One region of the Salinicoccus sp. ID82-1 genome, then DNA from elsewhere that is predicted to be linked to it. Evidence: riboswitches for the same ligand, from Rfam matches in the RefSeq annotation. Region 1 holds a riboswitch; each other region holds the start of a gene.
The links. A riboswitch is a leader RNA that binds a small molecule or an ion and turns the genes downstream of it on or off. The one in region 1 is predicted to bind S-adenosylmethionine.

Region 1 (6,122 bases):
TTCAGGTAGGGTCCATATTTTTCAACCAGCGATTTCATAATGAGAGGGTAGACTGCGAAGATGATCAGATCAGTCTTGGGCAATATTTCTTCGGGTTCTGTATATCCCTTGATAATGATGCCATCCTGTTCAGCGTTTCGCAACGCATTGCTATCGACATCAATCGCATAGACATCGTGTTCTGCTGCGTTCTCCTTCAAGGACATGGCAAACGACCCACCTATGTTCCCAAGGCCAACTATGGTAATATTCATGACTCTACCTCCACGTTCATTATATTAGAGTAGTATAAACATATTGGTTTTTTAAAGCAAACGCATATTTTCTGATTTTCTGACAATTCTGTATTGACAAAGCCATATAAGGGGTCTATAATGACTTTCAACACATCTCAAAAGAGGCGATTATATGTTACTTACCAGACAACAACAACATAATCGATTTTACTTTAGCTATTTTTGATACCGTTTGTACCCATCATCATTGCGTACAAACGTAAAACAAATTCTGTTTGTATCAGTGATGGCTAAAGCATTTTGTGATGTCTAGCCATTTATATAAATAAGTGGCTAGAGCTCGGTATATCATTTTATTCAAACTACCGCCACTTATTTATATAATAGGTGGCGGTTTTATTTTTACAAATATACTGGGAGGTTTTATTATGATTATTCATGTTGCGCACGATGCCAAGGAACAGGAAATTCAGGAACTGGTCAATAATATCGAGGGAGCAGGTTTTGGAGTCAACCGCTCGGACGGCAAGAACCGGACAGTGATCGGTCTGATTGGTGATACATCGGTTGTTACGGAAAATGATTTCGCAAAATACAGGATTGTCGAGGGGGTTCATCGTATCCAAGCGCCATATAAGAAAGCAAATAGACAGTTTCATGAGGATGATAGCGTAATAGACATCGATGGTGTCAAAGTAGGTGCCGAGAACTTCATGGTATGTGCAGGCCCTTGTTCAGTCGAAAATGAAGATGATATGGTCGCACTTGGCAAAAAGCTTAAAGCGGCAGGTGCGAATACATTCAGAGGTGGCGCATTCAAGCCGAGAACGTCGCCATACGCTTTCCAGGGCCTTGGACTCGAAGGTCTTCGCATCCTTAACGTAGTCAAAGAGGAAACAGGATTGCCGATTGTTTCGGAACTGATGTCCACAGACTACATCGATGATTTCGTCGAGATGGTGGATGTCATCCAGGTCGGTGCGCGCAATATGCAGAACTTCGACCTGCTGAAGGCAATCGGACAGACGGACAAGCCTGTTCTATTGAAGCGTGGCATGTCGGCCACAATGAAGGAATGGTTGATGTCTGCAGAATACGTCATGGCTGGTGGAAACGATAACGTCATCTTCTGTGAGCGTGGTATCCGCACTTTCGAGACTGCAACCAGAAATACACTGGATATCCAGGCAGTGCCGGTGATCCAGAAAGAGTCCCACCTTCCAATCGTTGTTGACCCGAGCCACGCTGCAGGTGTAAGACATCTGATTCCATCCATGGCCAAGGCAGCTGTGATGGCAGGGGCAAACGGACTGCAGATCGAAGTACATGAAGAACCTGAAAATGCATGGAGCGATGGTCAGCAGTGTCTGACGCCGGATGAATTCGGTGAACTGATGCAGACGATCAACATGCTGCTTGATATCGAGAAGAAGACTGCTACCGGCAAACAGATCGTACAGCAGTAGATAAGGAGGGGTGGCCATGAATACACATGAAAAATTGAGGCACAGAATTGATGAACTGGATGCAGAGCTTATTGCGCTGTTTGAAGCACGGATGCAGATTGCGGAGAATATTGCCGAATATAAAATGATGAACAATATTCCGGTATTTGACGAAGCACGTGAAGAGCAAGTCGTTTGTAGAAATGTAGAAAGACTGCAGGATCAAAGTCTGGAGATCTATGCGGACTCATTTTTCAGGCATCTCATGGCACTCTCCAAAAAACGACAGCATGAAAACTTAAAAAATTATAATGTCTCCCATAAGATATAAGAAATAGCCTGCGATAATATCGCAGGCTATTCTAGTTCCGACAGATCATAATAGGTGTTCTGGTATGTTTCGTTGATCCAGTTGCCAAACAGCAGATGTCCATGGCTTTTCCAGTTGAACACGGGATCAGCAGAAGGATCATCTTCCGGGAAGTAGTTATGGGGCAATGCAATTTCATGGCCGGCCTCGCAATCCCTGTCGTATTCGTTTTTTAGTGTATTGCGTTCATACTCCAGATGACCGAATATGAACAGATTGCGCTGGTCTTTAGTACATAGTATATCCGGTCCGAATGTAGGATGTGACGACAGTATATCAATCGTCTCGACATTTTTGATGCCTATCCTGTCCACCTGTGTATGTCGGGATTGAGGTACGTGGTACGTATCATCGAATCCTCTCATCAATGGATGGGTCGGCATCAGATTGTCGTAGTCGAAGATGCCGAACAGTTTGCTTGGGAGCAGTGATTTCTCTATGCCGAAATAGTGGTTCAGTGCAAACTGCGCTCCCCAGCATATGAAAAACCTGGAAAACACATGTGTCTCGGACCACTCGACGATCTCACGCAGTTCTTCTATATAGTTCACCTGTTCAAAGTCCAATGTTTCGACAGGTGCACCCGTGACAATCATCCCATCATAACGCCTGTCGTGCACTTCGTCCAGAGTGTGATAGTACTTTTGCAGGTGGCTGGTCGGCGTGTTCCTGCTTTGATGTGTAGTCATGTACATAAAGTCTATATCCACCTGTAATGGAGAGTTTCCAAGCAGCCTCAACAGATGAAGCTCGGTCTCTTCCTTCTTAGGCATAAGATTTAAAATGAGTATGCGGAGCGGACGTATATCCTGCGTATGCGCCCGCTTCGCTTCTATGGTGTATACATTTTCCTTCTGAAGACGCTCCCTGACAGGGAGACCTTCTATAATTTTAATAGGCATTAGATTGCATCCAGCCCTTTCCTGAGATCATCCAGAATATCATCAATGTGCTCAAGACCAACGGACAGTCGGATGGTCTCCGGCTTCACACCACCCGTAAGCTGCTGCTCTTCACTCAGCTGCGAGTGCGTTGTGGAAGCAGGGTGGATGACAAGCGATTTGGCGTCTCCCACATTGGCGAGCAGTGAGAAGAGCTCCAGAGATTCGATAAAAGTCTTTCCGGCTTCATAGCCGCCTTTCACACCGAAGGTGAATATGGAGGATGCGCCTTTCGGAAGATATTTTTCTTTGAGTGCATAGTATCTGTTCGACTCAAGTCCCGCATAGTCGACCCACTCCACCTTATCGTGGCTCTCGAGGAATGCAGCCACTTTTTCTGCATTTTCCACGTGTCTCTCCATGCGGAGGGAAAGCGTTTCGATTCCTTGTGTCAGCAGAAACGCATTGAAAGGTGACAGTGCTGCCCCTGTATCCCTGAGAAGCGTCGTTCTTATTTTGAATGCGTAGGCCGCCGGACCGAATGCTTCTGTGAAAACCAGTCCATGATAGGATTCATCCGGTTCGGTCAGACCGGGGAATTTGCCATTATCCCAATTGAAGTTGCCGCCATCTACAATTACGCCACCGATCGAGGTACCGTGTCCGCCAAGAAACTTGGTCGCCGAGTGGACCACTACATGTGCCCCATGTTCAATCGGCCTGCACAGGTAAGGTGTCGCAAAAGTGTTATCGACAATCAGCGGAATGCCATTTTTCTCTGCAATATCGGCAAGTGCTTGTATATCTTCTACGTTTCCTTCCGGGTTGCCGATGGTTTCAATGAAAATGGCTTTCGTATTATCTTTGATTTCACGTGAAACATCTTCAGGATTTTTAGTGTCTACAAGAGAAGTTTCGATGCCGAACTTCTTGAAGGTATGTGTGAACAGCGTATGTGTACCACCATATAGGCTCGTTGTTGAAACGATGTGGTCTCCACTATTCGCTACAGCCTGGATTGCATAGGTGATGGCTGCCATACCCGAAGCCACACCAAGGCCCGCTACACCACCTTCAAGTTCAGCTACCCGGGTTTCGAGCGCTGCTGTAGTTGGATTCATGATGCGTGTATATATATTGCCGACATCCTGCAGACCGAATAGTTCTGCAGCATGTTTGGTGTCATCGAAGACATAGGATGTCGTCTGATAGATCGGGAGCGCTCGGGAGTTCGTAGTAGCATCCACTTCCTGTCCAGCATGCAGCTGTTTTGTTTCGAAACGGTGATCTTCTGCCATTTTACATTCCTCCAAGTATAGATTAATAAAAAAAGAGCCTACCCAAAGATTAAGGGAGACTCTCGCGTCAACTCATCTTTCAGGTTGTTACCTGTTGGATTTAGCACCTTACTGAAAAGGTTGCCGGGCTTCGCAGGGCCATTCCCTCCACCACTCTGGATAAGCAATTATTTAATTAGAAACTATGTTACTATAGAAGGAGTGAATTTGTCAAATAATTTTAAAATTTGAGCTACTTTCAGCAAAGGAGTGGTCCAGTGGATATTCTGATCATCATCCTGATGGTGCTCGCACTGATGCTGTTCATCGGCAGCCGCTACCAGTTGAAGCGGACCAAGGATAGAATAAGCGCCCATGACCATATGGAAGAAATGCGCGATGGTATCATGAAGTACAGTAGAGAAGGTTTGACGAGAGTGCAGATCATCGATGCCATCATGCATGATTATGGTCTTGAGCATCATGAAGCGGAATACATATATGATCGTGTGGAAGGGAGTCTTGAGTAGAATTCGAGGCTGGAGGTATTATGCGGTTTTTGCCAATTGCCAACATGGTGGCACATGTATAGTATGAAGTTGTTCTGGTAAATAAATTTCAAGATATTTTGGAGTGATTCAAGGTGGCCAATATGAGGCGGGCCCTCAAGATAGGATTTGCCTACACCGGTGTAGTCGTCGGTGCGGGTTTCTCCACGGGGCAGGAAATACTGCAGTTTTTCACAAATAATGGAACGATGAGCATCTTTGCCATATTGCTGTCGGGGCTATTGGTACTGTTTACAGGAAAATGGACGGCGGATGTAGGATTTGATATTAAAGCAGAGTCGCATGTCGACTCGCTTCTGAGCATGTTCGGGAATATTTTTGGACGCATCGTTGATGTCGTCCTTGCATTCTTTCTTTATGGTGTAGCTGTCATCATGTTCGCAGGTGCCGGATCCACATTCTACGAAAGCTTCGGTGTGGCACCATGGGTGGGTTCACTGATATTAATCATTGCCGTCTATATTACACTGAACCTCGATTTCAACCGTATTGTACTGGCGCTGGGAGCCATCACCCCTTATCTGCTGGCGATTGTGGTCATCATTGCTTTCATTAATTTTATGAGTCCAGCTGTACCTTTTGGTGAAGCTGACCAGTATGCCGAGCCTGAAGCAACACCGCTGGGACCATGGTGGTGGGACGCCATTACATACAGCGGTTTTACTATTGCTGTCGCTTTCAGTTTCCTGACCATGATGGGTTCACGTTCCGATTCGAGAAAAGTGGCGGGATGGGGTGGCATCATCGGCAGTGTCGTCATCATCCTGCTCATGTTCCTGATCAATAATGGTCTGCTGGCACGTATGAATGAAGTGAATGATGTGGAGCTGCCGATGCTGCTTCTGGCAGATGAAATCCATCCGGTACTTGGACTTCTGCTTTCAATAGCGATGCTGCTTGTCATATACAATACGGCGGTAGGCATGCTCTATCCATTTCTGAACCGATTCAGCCGTCCTGGCAGCCGGCGTTATAAAATAATGCTGCCAGTATCGCTTATACTTGGTTATATATTGAGCTTTGCGGGTTTTGCGGATCTGGTCGGCACGGTCTATCCGGTAATGGGATATGTCGGACTGCTGCTCGGTATCGCCATGTTCATCAAATGGTTAAGGCTGGTTATAGGAAAAAAATCACCTCATTAATGAGGTGATTTTTTATTGCTGTTCATTATTCCCGATAATGAATACATTCATATTGGATAGGACATCAATTGTTTTCTCGCCCAGCTCTCTACTGGTGCTGGCTACGAGGTCCTTGTTGAGGGTGATATCAGCCTGTGGGAAAATATTCTGGATGATCATGATATTGGCAAGTACGCATACATTGGTCTCTGCGCCTATG
Region 2 (6,122 bases), on a different contig from region 1:
CATTACGAACGAGGCGGTCCTTCAGCTGGATCAGGGACAGATCCGTAAGATATTCCCCCTTGTCCACTGTAAACTGGCGAAGGCTTGAAAGCTTGTTGTTGAGCAGTGTTGTTTCATCATGATATTTTTCATTCAGCGTGGATACTTCCTTTTTATGCTCCAGCCGCTGCGTTTCATTATCCGATTCATACTTTTCAACCAGATTTTCCTTTTCTTTTGCATAGTCCTTCTGAAGCGCATCGACTTTATTTCTATGCTTTAAATAATAGACCAGGAAAGCAATGGCAATAATGAGCAGCAGTGCAGCCAGTGCAATAAAAATCGGGTCTGTAAAGATTTCCGTATTCATGCCTTGTTTCAAATCCTTCCATATTAGAATAGCTGTTTTGCTTGAAGCTTTGTTCATTATATCAAAATAATATACATTTACGGTCAAAAACAAATAATTTGATGGAAATGTCCCCAAGCTTTTTCATTATTTTTTGTAAGCGCTATTTGGTACCACTTCCATTATTGTGATTTTTTTTGGTCTTAATTAAAATTTATAGGTTTCAGCATGTTTTATTATTTTTCGTATGGGTAATAAGTTATTAACTTGCTAGATAGATAGAGAGATAGCGAGTGTCATCAATTAACCTATAGTTAAAAAACTAGGAGGAATAATCATGGAACTCAAAAAGTATCTAATGGCAGGCGGCTTTGCTTCAGTGCTCGTACTCGGTGCATGTGGCGGAGGCGGTAGTGAAGAATCCACTGAAGAAGCAACTACAGAAGAAGGCACTATGGAAGAAGAGACAATGGAAGAGGAAACTACTGAAGAAATGACAATGGAAGAAGAGACATCTGAAGAGTCAGAGTAATTCTTATCCAATATAAAGTCCCGGACAAATGTCCGGGACTTTTTTTAGTTTACTTTGAGACTTGAGAGCGCCTCTTTCAATCGGGCTGCCTTATCCAGTCTTTCCCAGGGGAAATCATGGTCTTCTCTGCCGAAGTGGCCGTAGCTTGCAGTATTCTTATAGATTGGACGGCGCAGATCAAGCATCTCTATGATGCCGTCCGGAGATAGATTGAATGTTCTACGGATGACATTGACAATATCCGATTCCTTATAGTCTGAAGTACCGAAAGTATCCACGGATATGGACACAGGTTCACTGACTCCGATTGCATATGCAAGCTGTATTTCGCATGTGGAAGCAATTTCGGCTGCCACTATGTTTTTGGCAATATAACGTGCGGCATATGCTGCAGAACGGTCGACCTTGGTCGGGTCCTTGCCGCTGAAAGCACCACCGCCATGGCGGGCATAACCACCGTAGGTATCTACAATTATTTTCCTGCCGGTCAATCCTGCATCTCCTTGAGGTCCACCGATGACAAAACGCCCTGTCGGGTTGATGATATAGCGTGTATTTTCATCAAGAAGTTCTGCCGGCACCACTTCCTGGATGACGTGGGTGATCAGGTCCTCCTGGAGCGTCTTCGTTTCGACTTCTTCATGGTGCTGTGATGAAATGACGATGGTATCCACTCTTTTGACTGCATTATTTTCGTCATACTCAACAGTGACCTGCGTCTTCCCGTCCGGTCTCAAGTAGTCGATGATTCCATCTTTTCTGACCTGTGTCAGACGTCTTGATAATTTATGGGCCAATGAGATCGGCAGTGGCATCAGTTCCTCCGTTTCGTCGCAGGCGAAACCGAACATGAGCCCCTGGTCGCCGGCACCAGTTGAAACGGCTTCCGTCTCCCTTGTTTCGACAGCATTATTCACGCCTTGCGCAATATCCGAAGACTGTTCATCTATACCCGTCAATACGGACATCGTCTTGTAATCATAGCCGTATTTGGCACGGGTATATCCGATCTCCTTGACAGTCTCCCTCACTATTTTGGGGATATCGACGTAAGTATTTGTACTTATCTCTCCAACGATCATTGCCATACCAGTGTTGACAACTGTCTCACAGGCAACTCTTGCGTGCTGGTCCCCTTTTAGTATTTCATCCAGAATGGCGTCTGAAATCTGATCTGCAATCTTATCCGGATGTCCTTCCGTTACGGATTCGGAAGTGAAAAGTCTGCGTTCTGCCATTGAATATTTCTCCTTTATGATTATTAGCTATCTCCTGCTACCAAAAAATAAAGCCTTTTCTCAATAATACGAGAAAAGGCTTCGCTCTTCCCCTTATCGATCAGAATAACTTCTGCATCCTTTAGCACCTTTCTTTATAGAAAAGAGGTTGCTGGGCTTCGTCGGGTATGTTCCCTCCACCGGCTCTTGATAAGAGATAACTTCCCTATAATATACTATATGATTGCATTCAAATCAAGGCGATATTATTTTGTAAATATTATGTTACGACATTTATCAATGTGTTATACTAATTCGTGAAAGTATCATTTACTTTGCTAAATACATAAAAATGGGGGCAAAAATTATGACAAACCACTCAGAACTCATACAGAATCTGGTATCCAAAGAATCATCGCATTTCCAACTTTCTGTGTCTCAACTCGTCGAAAAATCCTTGAAAAGAAAAGAAGGCAAACTGACGGAAACAGGTGCTTTGCGTGCCGAGACAGGCAAGTACACCGGTCGCAGCCCCAAAGACCGTTTCATTGTCAAAGATGCAGTATCCGAGAACAAAGTGGACTGGGGAGAAGTCAATCAGCCGATTTCACAGGAAGTTTTCGATAACCTGTTCGAGAAGGTCATCGATCACCTTGGATCAAAGGAAGAAATCTTTGTTTTCAATGGCTATGCGGGTGCGGATGAGAAGACGCGTCTCAATCTCAGTGTAGTGAATGAGTTCAGCTGGCACAATATGTTTGCACGTACGATGTTCATCCGACCTGAAACGAAGGAAGAGGCGCTTGATATCGAATCACAGTTCACTATCGTATCTGCGCCGACTTTCAAAGCGGACCCATCGACTGACGGGACGGGATCGGAAGCTTTCATCATCGTTTCACTCGAGAAAGGCATCATACTGATCGGTGGTACCGAATATGCTGGTGAAATGAAGAAATCCATCTTCTCCATCATGAACTATCTCCTCCCCGAACAGGGTGTCATGAGCATGCACTGCTCCGCCAATGTTGGAGAAAACAAGGACGTCGCCCTTTTCTTCGGACTTTCCGGCACAGGCAAGACGACGCTTTCCGCCGATTCCCAAAGGGAACTCATAGGTGATGACGAGCACGGCTGGAATGAAGACGGGGTCTTCAATATCGAAGGCGGATGCTATGCAAAAACGATCAACCTTTCCCCCGAAAAGGAACCCGAAATCTTCAAAGCCATCAAATTCGGTTCTGTACTTGAAAATGTCGTCATGGATGAAGCAGGCGTACCGGACTATGATGATGGGTCGCTGACTGAGAATACACGTGCAGCCTACCCGATCGACCATATAGACAACGCACGCATACCATCCGTAGCCGGACACCCGACAACAATCATCTTCCTGACTGCAGATGCATTCGGTGTGCTCCCGCCGATTTCGAAGCTGACCAAAGAACAGGCGATGTACCACTTCCTGAGCGGATTCACATCGAAGCTTGCCGGTACGGAACGCGGAATCACGTCACCACAGCCTGTATTTTCAACATGCTTCGGCTCCCCTTTCCTACCACTGCATGCAACGACCTATGCAAACATGCTCGGCGATCTGATTGATGAGCATGGCGTGGATGTATATCTGGTCAACACCGGCTGGAGCGGTGGAGAATATGGTGTCGGCAAACGCATGGACCTTAAATATACACGTTCCATGGTAAGAAGAGCCATCAGTGGAGAACTCGCCCTCAATGCATTTGAAGAGGATTCCGTGTTCGGACTGAGCATTCCGGCTTTCGTTACCGGTGTCCCAAAGGAAATTCTGAACCCTCGCAATACATGGGTTTCCGAAGAAGCATATGACGAAAAAGCCCATAAATTGAAAGAATCATTCATAGAAAACTTCAAGAAGTTCGGAGCTGAATCCGAAGGCATTGCTGAAACAGGCGGCTTCAAACTCTAGATGAATAAAAATAATGCGCCGGATATCCTATTTGATATCCGGCGCATTTATTTGAAAAATTCGTCATTCCTGCTCATCTGATACAAGTAGTCGATGCAGGCATCATCCAGCAGGAAGCTTCTCCTGTCTTCCGGAATCTCCTCGATTGTCCTGTAGATGACCGGTCCGTGTGTTTCGCTGTATTCGCATATGAAGAATATATCCTTCACTTCAGCAAAGAATACAGCCTTAACAAATGGTTTTGCGTCATGCACAGTATACGCACCGATGTATTTGACTGCATCAAGGCTCGCGCCCGTCTCTTCGAACACTTCCCTGTGCAGCGCTTCCTCGGGACTTTCTCCTGCTTCGATCTTGCCGCCCGGGAACTCTATTCCGCGGGTTCTATGATCGGTCAGCAGATATTTTCCATCCATTCTGCAGATGCAGAGTATGTGACCAGGTGGTGCATCAGAGCCGAGTTCCAACGTGACCTTCCTGCCTTTATGGTCTTTGAATCGAAGCATGCTATCATCTCCAAATTTGCTTAAATCCAGTGTACCCTATATCATAATAGTATTAAATGCTGGAGCGGTGATTATATGAAAACAATCCTTCTATGGCTGATGCGCTTCTATCAGAAAGCGATCTCCCCCATGTTTCCACCGAGCTGCCGGTTCAATCCGACATGCTCCAACTACGGTATAGAAGCTGTACAGGAACATGGTGCCTTCAAGGGCGGCTATCTGGCAGCCAGGCGCATTCTTAAATGCCACCCATTCCATCCCGGCGGGTACGATCCTGTGCCTCTCAATCCGGACAATTATGAAAAGAAGCAGTGATCACCGAATCACTGTTTCTTTTTTGCATCGTAGACTTTCTGATTCTGTGCTCTTGAAACTTTACCGGTCGAGGTCATCACGATGCGCGGCATCCGGTGGATCTCTTTCGGCAGTTTATATCGTGCAAGAAGCCCGTTCAGATGACCCATGATGTCATCGTCTTCTATTGCCATTCCTGTCCTCTCTTCTATCAGCAGGATGGGCACTTCGCCCCACTTGGCGTCCTTCCTTTTAACAACCGCCGCATTCGAAATTGCCGGAATCATATTGACCGCATCCTCAATCTCTTTCGGATACACATTCTCGCCACCACTGATGATCAGATCCCTGCGCCGGTCCAGTATGTAAAGGTAGCCGTCCGCATCGATATATCCCATATCGCCTGTTCTGAAGTAGCCGTCCGACACCTCAATCTCTGCATTCAGATAGCCTTGTGTGATCGGTGCACCGCGTACAAGCAGTTCACCGTCATTGCTGTCATCGATCCTTATCTCGATGTTGTCGAGCGGCCGCCCGACCGTACCTTCCAAAATCTTCGGATCATCATGGGCAATGGAGACGATCTGCGAGCACGTTTCAGTCATGCCGAATGAATTGTATACCGGCAGCCCTGCATCAAGGGCAGCCCTCAGAACTTCCCTGGTCACTCCGGCACCTCCAAGCAGTACACCTTGCAGCTCATGAGCCGGCATCGGCCGGCCGAGCAGCCGATCGAGCATGACCGGCACCATGCTGGTGTGTGTCACCTTGTATTTTTCAACTGCATCCCACACTGAATCTTCGTGAAATTTCTCCACCAGTACCATCGTACATCCACGGATCACTGATCTCAAAAGTACCGAAAAGCCGGATATATGATAAATCGGATTGACGTTCATCCAGACGCTGCCCTCTGAATACCCGAAACGGTCTTCGCATCCGAGAGCGGAAGCATGATGATTGCCGAACGTCTGGGGAACGGCTTTCGCCCTGCCGGTCGTACCTGATGTAAACATGATCGATAGTATACTGTCACCTGAGACGACTGCGGGCTGACAAGGGACCGGGTCCCTATCCCATAGAGCTTCCACTCCGTAGACAGCATATCCTTCCAATTCAAGCGGTTCTGTCGCCACTACAGTGTCCACTCCGATATCATCGAGCTGCCGGGCGATTTCATGTTCCGTCAGCCGCGTATTGATCAGCACGATCTCGATGCCCGCCATTATGGCAGCATGGATGACATGCACTGCATCCATAGTATTTCCGATGAAAAGACCGACACGCTCCCTGTTCA
Region 3 (6,122 bases), on a different contig from region 1:
CAAGTAGTGTCACGCCAAAGAGCAGCAGTGCATATGCCAGGAGCAGACCGATTGTTGGCAGGTAGTCACTGTAGTTGCCGAGGAAGTTGATCCTGTACATCGTATCCGTCATTCTGGCAAGCGGGTTCAAGGTGTTCAGCCACGGCATATTTTCACCGATGATTGTTCTGATTTCGGGACCCATCAGCCCGGCCAGGAACGACAGAGTAATCATGAAGATGACTGCAAAGGTCGTTTTGATATTGGCATTGATGCCTGGAATCAGACCGATGAACAGTCCAAGGCCGATTCCGGTCATGTTGGCAATGAAAATCAACAGAAGGGTCGACCACAGCTCGGTGAAGAGCGACATCTGATAGAATATGGCGATGGCCGAGAGGACAACTGTATTGGATAGTACATTCAGCAGCAGAGAGCTGGCGACACTTGAAAAGAGGAATTTGTATTTGCTGTATGGGCTGGCTGAGAATCGTGCGCCCATCAGGCTCAAGTTCGGCTGCACTGTTGAAACGAATTCGATGGCCGAAAACATGCCGTAGATGGAGATCATGCTGATCAATGCATAGAACAGTACGGTTTCCGGTTCAGCATTCTGGCTGTTCGGAATGATGTACTCCTGATCATAGTCGAAATTTTGGAAAGGGATGCCGGACGCGCTGACATTCCTGATCTGATCCAGCACCGACTGGAGAATCGTCTGGTTGATGCCCGTCTCTGTCACGAGCAGTTCAAGTTCAGTGCTGCCATGCACGTAGCCGGCCATCTCGCCTGCTTTCATCCTGTCCACAGCCTCGCTTTCACCAAGCTCCGTGAGAACGATGAAATCGATGGTGCCGAGCACTTCCGTCACGGGATGCCCGGGTTCGATACCGACTTCTATGTCTTCGATTTCCGTACCACCCATACTCGATGTGGTCATTGTGAACAGTCCGCACATCAGGAGCGGATAGCATAAAGTCCAGAACCAGTAGCCGAAGTCCTTGAAATTGATACTGATCAAGTATCTGATCATGCGTAGAATCACCATCAGTCCCTCAGCTCCTTTCCTGTGAGTTCGAGAAAGATGTCACTCAGTGTCGACCGCTCACTTGAAAGCTCCGTATAGCTCATACCTCTTGATTCCATGAACTTGATGAGATCCGGCAGATTGTTCTCCTGCTTTTCAAAATGGATCAGGTAGTTTCCATTTCTTTTTGTCACCTTTACGACGTGGGGCAGCTCTTCAAGCTGTGCCTCGATTGTCTGATCTTCTGTAATGAAGCCGACTTCAATCCGTTCTTGCGTGGAGATTGTGTTCTGCAGCTCATGGACAGTACCGGAAGCAATATTACGACCGGAATCCATGATGACCATGCGGTCGCACAGCTGCTCGGCCTCTTCCAGGTAGTGGGTTGTATAGATGATGGTCGTTCCCTGGGCTTTCATTTTACGTATGCCTTCCAGTATGAAGTTTCTGCTCTGTGCGTCGACTGCGACCGTAGGCTCATCCATGAACAGAAGCGCCGGCTTATGCGCGATTCCACAGGCAATGTTGAGGCGTCGTTTCAGGCCGCCGCTCAACTTCTTTGGAACGAACTTGCGGTACTTGCCGAGATCCACAAACTCGATCGCCTCCTCAACAAGCACCTTGCGTTTCTTGCGGTCCGTCACATAGAGTCCACAGTAGAAGTCGATGTTCTCGTAGACATTCAGCTTGTCGAAGATGGCCAGCTCCTGGGGTACGATGCCGATTCGGCTTTTGACCGCATTGTTGTTCGGATGCACCTGCTGGCCGAATATCTCGATTTCTCCTTTGTCGAAAGTAAGTAGTGACAGCATGCAGTTGATTGCAGTCGTCTTGCCGCATCCATTCGGACCGAGCAGTCCGATGATTTCTCCTTCTTTTGCTGCAAAAGAAAAATGGTCCAGTGCGATCAGCTCATTATATCTTTTGACGACGTTCTCCATTCTGATCATGGCAATATCCCCCTGTATTGATTGATGCTTTCAGTTTATACTGTTATTAAGTTCTGCGTTAGTGTATAGAATAATGACTGCACATGACATCTGTCATGAATGGGGGTGGCTGGCCTGATAAATGTAATGGAAAAGATGGTTCTTTATTTTATTCTCACGGCGTACTACTTCATCACCATTGACGAGCCGAGCCTCGTGATCGCGCTGCTTGCCTTCATCCTGTTCTTCATTGTGGATGTGTTTGAATACCGCTACAGTGTGCTTGCCGTATCAGCAGTCTATCTGGTCTTCATCTTCGCAAGCACAGAGTGGATATTCTATATGCCGCTGTTCACACTGGTGGTCGCAGTAAGATATGGAGGTATTGCCTTCGCCACGCTGGTCCTCCTTTTCATCGAAGCGGAGGTCATCCTACTGATGATTGCACTCTTCGTCCTCTACATGAGCTATCTGAGGGCAAGGCTTGATTCATATGAAAGGGAGAACCGGAAAATAAGGGATCAGCTGACGAGCGACAACCTGCTGCTTAGACGGCAGCATAATGAACTGCTTAAAAATCACGAGAAGGATGTTCATATGGCGGGGCTTAATGAGCGCAACCGTATCGCACGGGAAATGCATGACGCGCTCGGCCACTCACTCAGTACAAGCATCCTGCTGATAGAATCCCTCCAATACATAAAGGATGAAGCAAAGATAAAGCAGTCTCTTCAACTGCTGCAGGAGCGTCTGAAGGGCGGCATGGACGATATACGGACAAGCATCCATCAGCTGTATGAAACCTCGATTGACCTTGAGGCAAGGATCAGTGACTACATCAAGGAGATGGACCGGTATCACATACGACTGAGATATGACGTCACTTCCGCTCTCGACCATGAAATGAAGATGGATATATTGAGCATCATCAAGGAATCGCTGACCAACATCAGAAAGCATTCGGATGCCGAGAACGTCAGAATCGCAATCAGGGAACAGAAGGATGTCATCATAATCTCCATTAAAGATGACGGGTCGGAACGTCCTGCAGTGAAGAAGGGGATGGGGTTGCTTGCCATGCAGGAAGTGGTCGGGAAGTACAACGGCATCTTCAATACATTCCATGAGGGCGGGTTTTCAATCCACATCACATTATATAAGGAGGGGGAGAGAGATGAACATAATCATAGTGGATGATGATGCACTGGTGGTCAGCGCTCTCAGTACCATTCTCGAAGGTTCCGGCTATACCGTTGCCGCAACGGGCCGTAGCGGGGAGGAGGCGATTGAGCTGTATAGACAGTATCAGCCCGATCTACTTATGACGGATATCAGAATGGATGGTGTAACAGGGCTGGAAGCGAGCCGAAAAATACTTGAGCAGTGGGCGGATGCCAATATTCTCCTGATCACGACTTTCAAAGATGATGCGTACATCCATGAAGCACTGAAGATCGGCTGCAAGGGGTATCTTTTGAAGGATAATTTCAAGGGCATTCTTCCTGCTATCCAGGCAGTCGCTTCCGGCAACATGGTATTTGACAGCGATATTGTAAAAAGCATGGCGACGAAATCCCATTTCAAGGCGATGGAGGCACTATCAAAGCGGGAGTGTGAAATACTGGAGCTTGTTGCAGAAGGACTCAGCAACAAGGAGATTTCAGAAAAACTGTACCTGAGCGAGGGGACGGTCAGGAACTACATTTCCCAGATGCTCAACAAACTCGAACTGCGCGACCGGACACAGCTCGTAGTGTATTATTATAGAAGCTGAACTATTGACAGATAATTCTTTCTGCTTTATCATATCCATTAACCTACTAATTTAATATGAATTTAATTCTTATCCAGAGAAGCTGAGGGAGATGGCCCTATGACGCTTCGGCAGCGGGTTCTTTGAACACTGTGCCAATTCCATCAGGTGCACGCCTGGAAGATGAGAAGAGATGAATTGCAGGAAGCTCTTTTCTTATCCGAAAAGGGCTTCTATTTTTATAGATGGTTAAGCGGTTGCGGAACAGGTGATGGAAAGGATAGAGTTGCGAGCAGTAGGAGATAGACAAAGCAGGAGGAATGACTATGGCTAAAATATATGTACTGCATGAAAATCCGGAATGGACAGAACATCTTTTCAGACGTCTCGATGAACTGGGGCTGCCCTATGAGGACTGGCAGCTGTCTCAAGGTACGGTGGATCTGACAGCCACACCGCCTGAAGGCATCTTCTACAACAGGATGAGTGCCTCGTCACATACACGCGGCAACCGCTATGCACCTGAACTTTCCAATGCTGTATTGGCATGGCTTGAGCATCATGGTCGTACGGTCATCAATGGCAGCCGGGCACTTCAGCTTGAGGTGAGCAAGGTGCTGCAGTACCTGGAACTCGAGGAGCATGGTGTAAAGACACCGAAAACCGTCGCTGCAGTCGGAAAGGACCAGATACTTGAAGCTGCAAGGCAGTTCGAAGGTCAGTCCTTCATCACAAAGCACAACCGTGCTGGAAAGGGTCTTGGTGTCCAGCTGTTCGATTCCATCGAGGTACTCGAAAGATATGTAGAGAGTGATGCGTTCGAGGCGCCGGTCGATGGCGTGACGCTGCTCCAGGACTACATCAAGTCTCCGGAATCCTTCATTACGCGCTGTGAGTTTGTTGGCGGTGAATTTGTCTATGCCGTCCGTGTCGATACGTCGGAAGGGTTTGAACTATGCCCTGCAGATACATGCTCGATCGAGGATCTGTTCTGCCCGGCAGACAGTGCACCTGCCGAGACGCCGAAGTTCAGAATCGTCCAGGACTTCGACCACCCTGTACTCGAGAAATACAGGCAGGTCCTGAAATCCAATGACATCCAGGTCGCAGGCATCGAATTCATCCAGGATGAGGCAGGAAACATCTACACTTACGATATCAATACGAATACAAACTATAACAGCGATGCAGAAGCGGAAGCGGGCCAGTTCGGCATGCTTGAACTTGCAAAGTTCCTGAAAAGCGAGCTTGAAGCGGTGACAAAGACATCGGTTTCTGCATCGAAATAATCGATGGCAGTTAAAAACCTCATCCACAGAATGAGGTTTGAGGAAGTAGAAATAAGAGCAGCGAAAGTCGGAAATATCGTGGAATTTGATGATATGAGAGGCAAAGTCGAGAAAGTGAATGAAAACTCGGTCATCGTCAATGGCGTTTCAGGTTTGTTGGGGGTGGGCGAGTGGGAATGAGGTTGGCCCTCCAACTTGCCATGGCACCGCCCGCGATGGTGAATTAATCTCCTAACTTGCCATGGCACCGCCTACGATGGTGAGTTGATGCCATCACCCCACCCCACCCCGCCCAATCCCAAAAAAAAGACTGAAGACATGTCATTTTATAATGACTTTGTCTACAGTCTATAACCTCATCCACAGGATGAGGTTTGCTTTTATCCACTTGCTACAAAGCCCTCAGGCCTTGTCGTCCTTCATTCCGACAAATCTTACCTGCTCGATGGATGAAGTCCGAATTTTGCCATGTGGATCCTTTTCGACCAGCTGGAGGTCCTGGGCGAAAGTATCACCGATGGGAATGATCATCTTTCCACCGGGTGAGAGCTGACGGACGAGGGCAGCGGGGAGTTCCTTGGCGGCCGCAGTCACCATGATCCGGTCATAGGGCGCATGTTCCTCCCAGCCGAGATTGCCATCACCATAGTGGAAGTGGATATTGGAAAATCCCTCTGCCGCCAGTTTTTCTTTGGCACTTTCATGAAGTGCTCTGATTCTTTCAACGGTATACACTTCATTTGAAAACTTGGCGAGAAGTGCTGTCTGGAAGCCGGAGCCGGTTCCGATCTCAAGCACCCTTTGGTCTGTTCCAAGCTCGAGGCGGATGGTCATTGCAAGTACGAGGGAAGGCTGGGATATCGTCTGACCATGACCGATGGAGAAAGGCATATCCATTTCCGCCTGTTCCTTATGCCGGTCCATAAACCTGCTGCGGTCGAGTGTCTGAAAAAATGCTGTAATTTCTTTGGCATCATATTTCATGAGTCTCACCTTCCTTTTTAAGTGGCTACCCTGAAAAACGACAAACAATACAGTCGGGCATTTCAATCTCCATCATCTGATCGGAATCAGATATGTTTCAATGAAGTCGCGCTGCTCTTCGAATTTTGGTGGCAGGGACAGATTCTCTCCCAGTGATTCCA

Region 2: linked by a shared signal. The riboswitch ahead of metK (methionine adenosyltransferase) and the one ahead of J4760_RS10615 (O-acetylhomoserine aminocarboxypropyltransferase/cysteine synthase family protein) in region 1 are both predicted to bind S-adenosylmethionine.
Region 3: linked by a shared signal. The riboswitch ahead of J4760_RS07405 (ATP-grasp domain-containing protein) and the one ahead of J4760_RS10615 (O-acetylhomoserine aminocarboxypropyltransferase/cysteine synthase family protein) in region 1 are both predicted to bind S-adenosylmethionine.

What each region holds. Positions count from the first base shown of each region.
Region 1 is NZ_JAGFLY010000004.1:147,517-153,638, reverse strand. Features, by position in the region: gene J4760_RS10635 (prephenate dehydrogenase) at 1-254, opposite strand, end outside; gene aroF (3-deoxy-7-phosphoheptulonate synthase) at 665-1,702, shown strand; gene J4760_RS10625 (chorismate mutase) at 1,719-2,012, shown strand; gene J4760_RS10620 (homoserine O-succinyltransferase) at 2,039-2,953, opposite strand; gene J4760_RS10615 (O-acetylhomoserine aminocarboxypropyltransferase/cysteine synthase family protein) at 2,953-4,230, opposite strand; SAM riboswitch class I at 4,300-4,396, opposite strand; gene J4760_RS10610 (hypothetical protein) at 4,488-4,739, shown strand; gene J4760_RS10605 (YkvI family membrane protein) at 4,862-5,923, shown strand; gene J4760_RS10600 (cysteine hydrolase family protein) at 5,936-6,122, opposite strand, start outside.
Region 2 is NZ_JAGFLY010000001.1:957,297-963,418, forward strand. Features, by position in the region: gene J4760_RS04950 (nuclease-related domain-containing protein) at 1-349, opposite strand, end outside; gene J4760_RS04955 (hypothetical protein) at 666-860, shown strand; gene metK (methionine adenosyltransferase) at 905-2,098, opposite strand; SAM riboswitch class I at 2,189-2,294, opposite strand; gene pckA (phosphoenolpyruvate carboxykinase (ATP)) at 2,445-4,025, shown strand; gene J4760_RS04970 (NUDIX domain-containing protein) at 4,073-4,531, opposite strand; gene yidD (membrane protein insertion efficiency factor YidD) at 4,607-4,846, shown strand; gene menE (o-succinylbenzoate--CoA ligase) at 4,855-6,122, opposite strand, start outside.
Region 3 is NZ_JAGFLY010000002.1:400,984-407,105, forward strand. Features, by position in the region: gene J4760_RS07385 (ABC transporter permease) at 1-1,027, opposite strand, end outside; gene J4760_RS07390 (ABC transporter ATP-binding protein) at 1,027-1,956, opposite strand; gene J4760_RS07395 (sensor histidine kinase) at 2,083-3,132, shown strand; gene J4760_RS07400 (response regulator transcription factor) at 3,110-3,709, shown strand; SAM riboswitch class I at 3,776-3,878, shown strand; gene J4760_RS07405 (ATP-grasp domain-containing protein) at 4,015-4,977, shown strand; partial or broken gene J4760_RS07410 (DUF2187 family protein) at 5,008-5,118, shown strand; gene J4760_RS07415 (protein-L-isoaspartate(D-aspartate) O-methyltransferase) at 5,380-5,961, opposite strand; gene J4760_RS07420 (VOC family protein) at 6,034-6,122, opposite strand, start outside.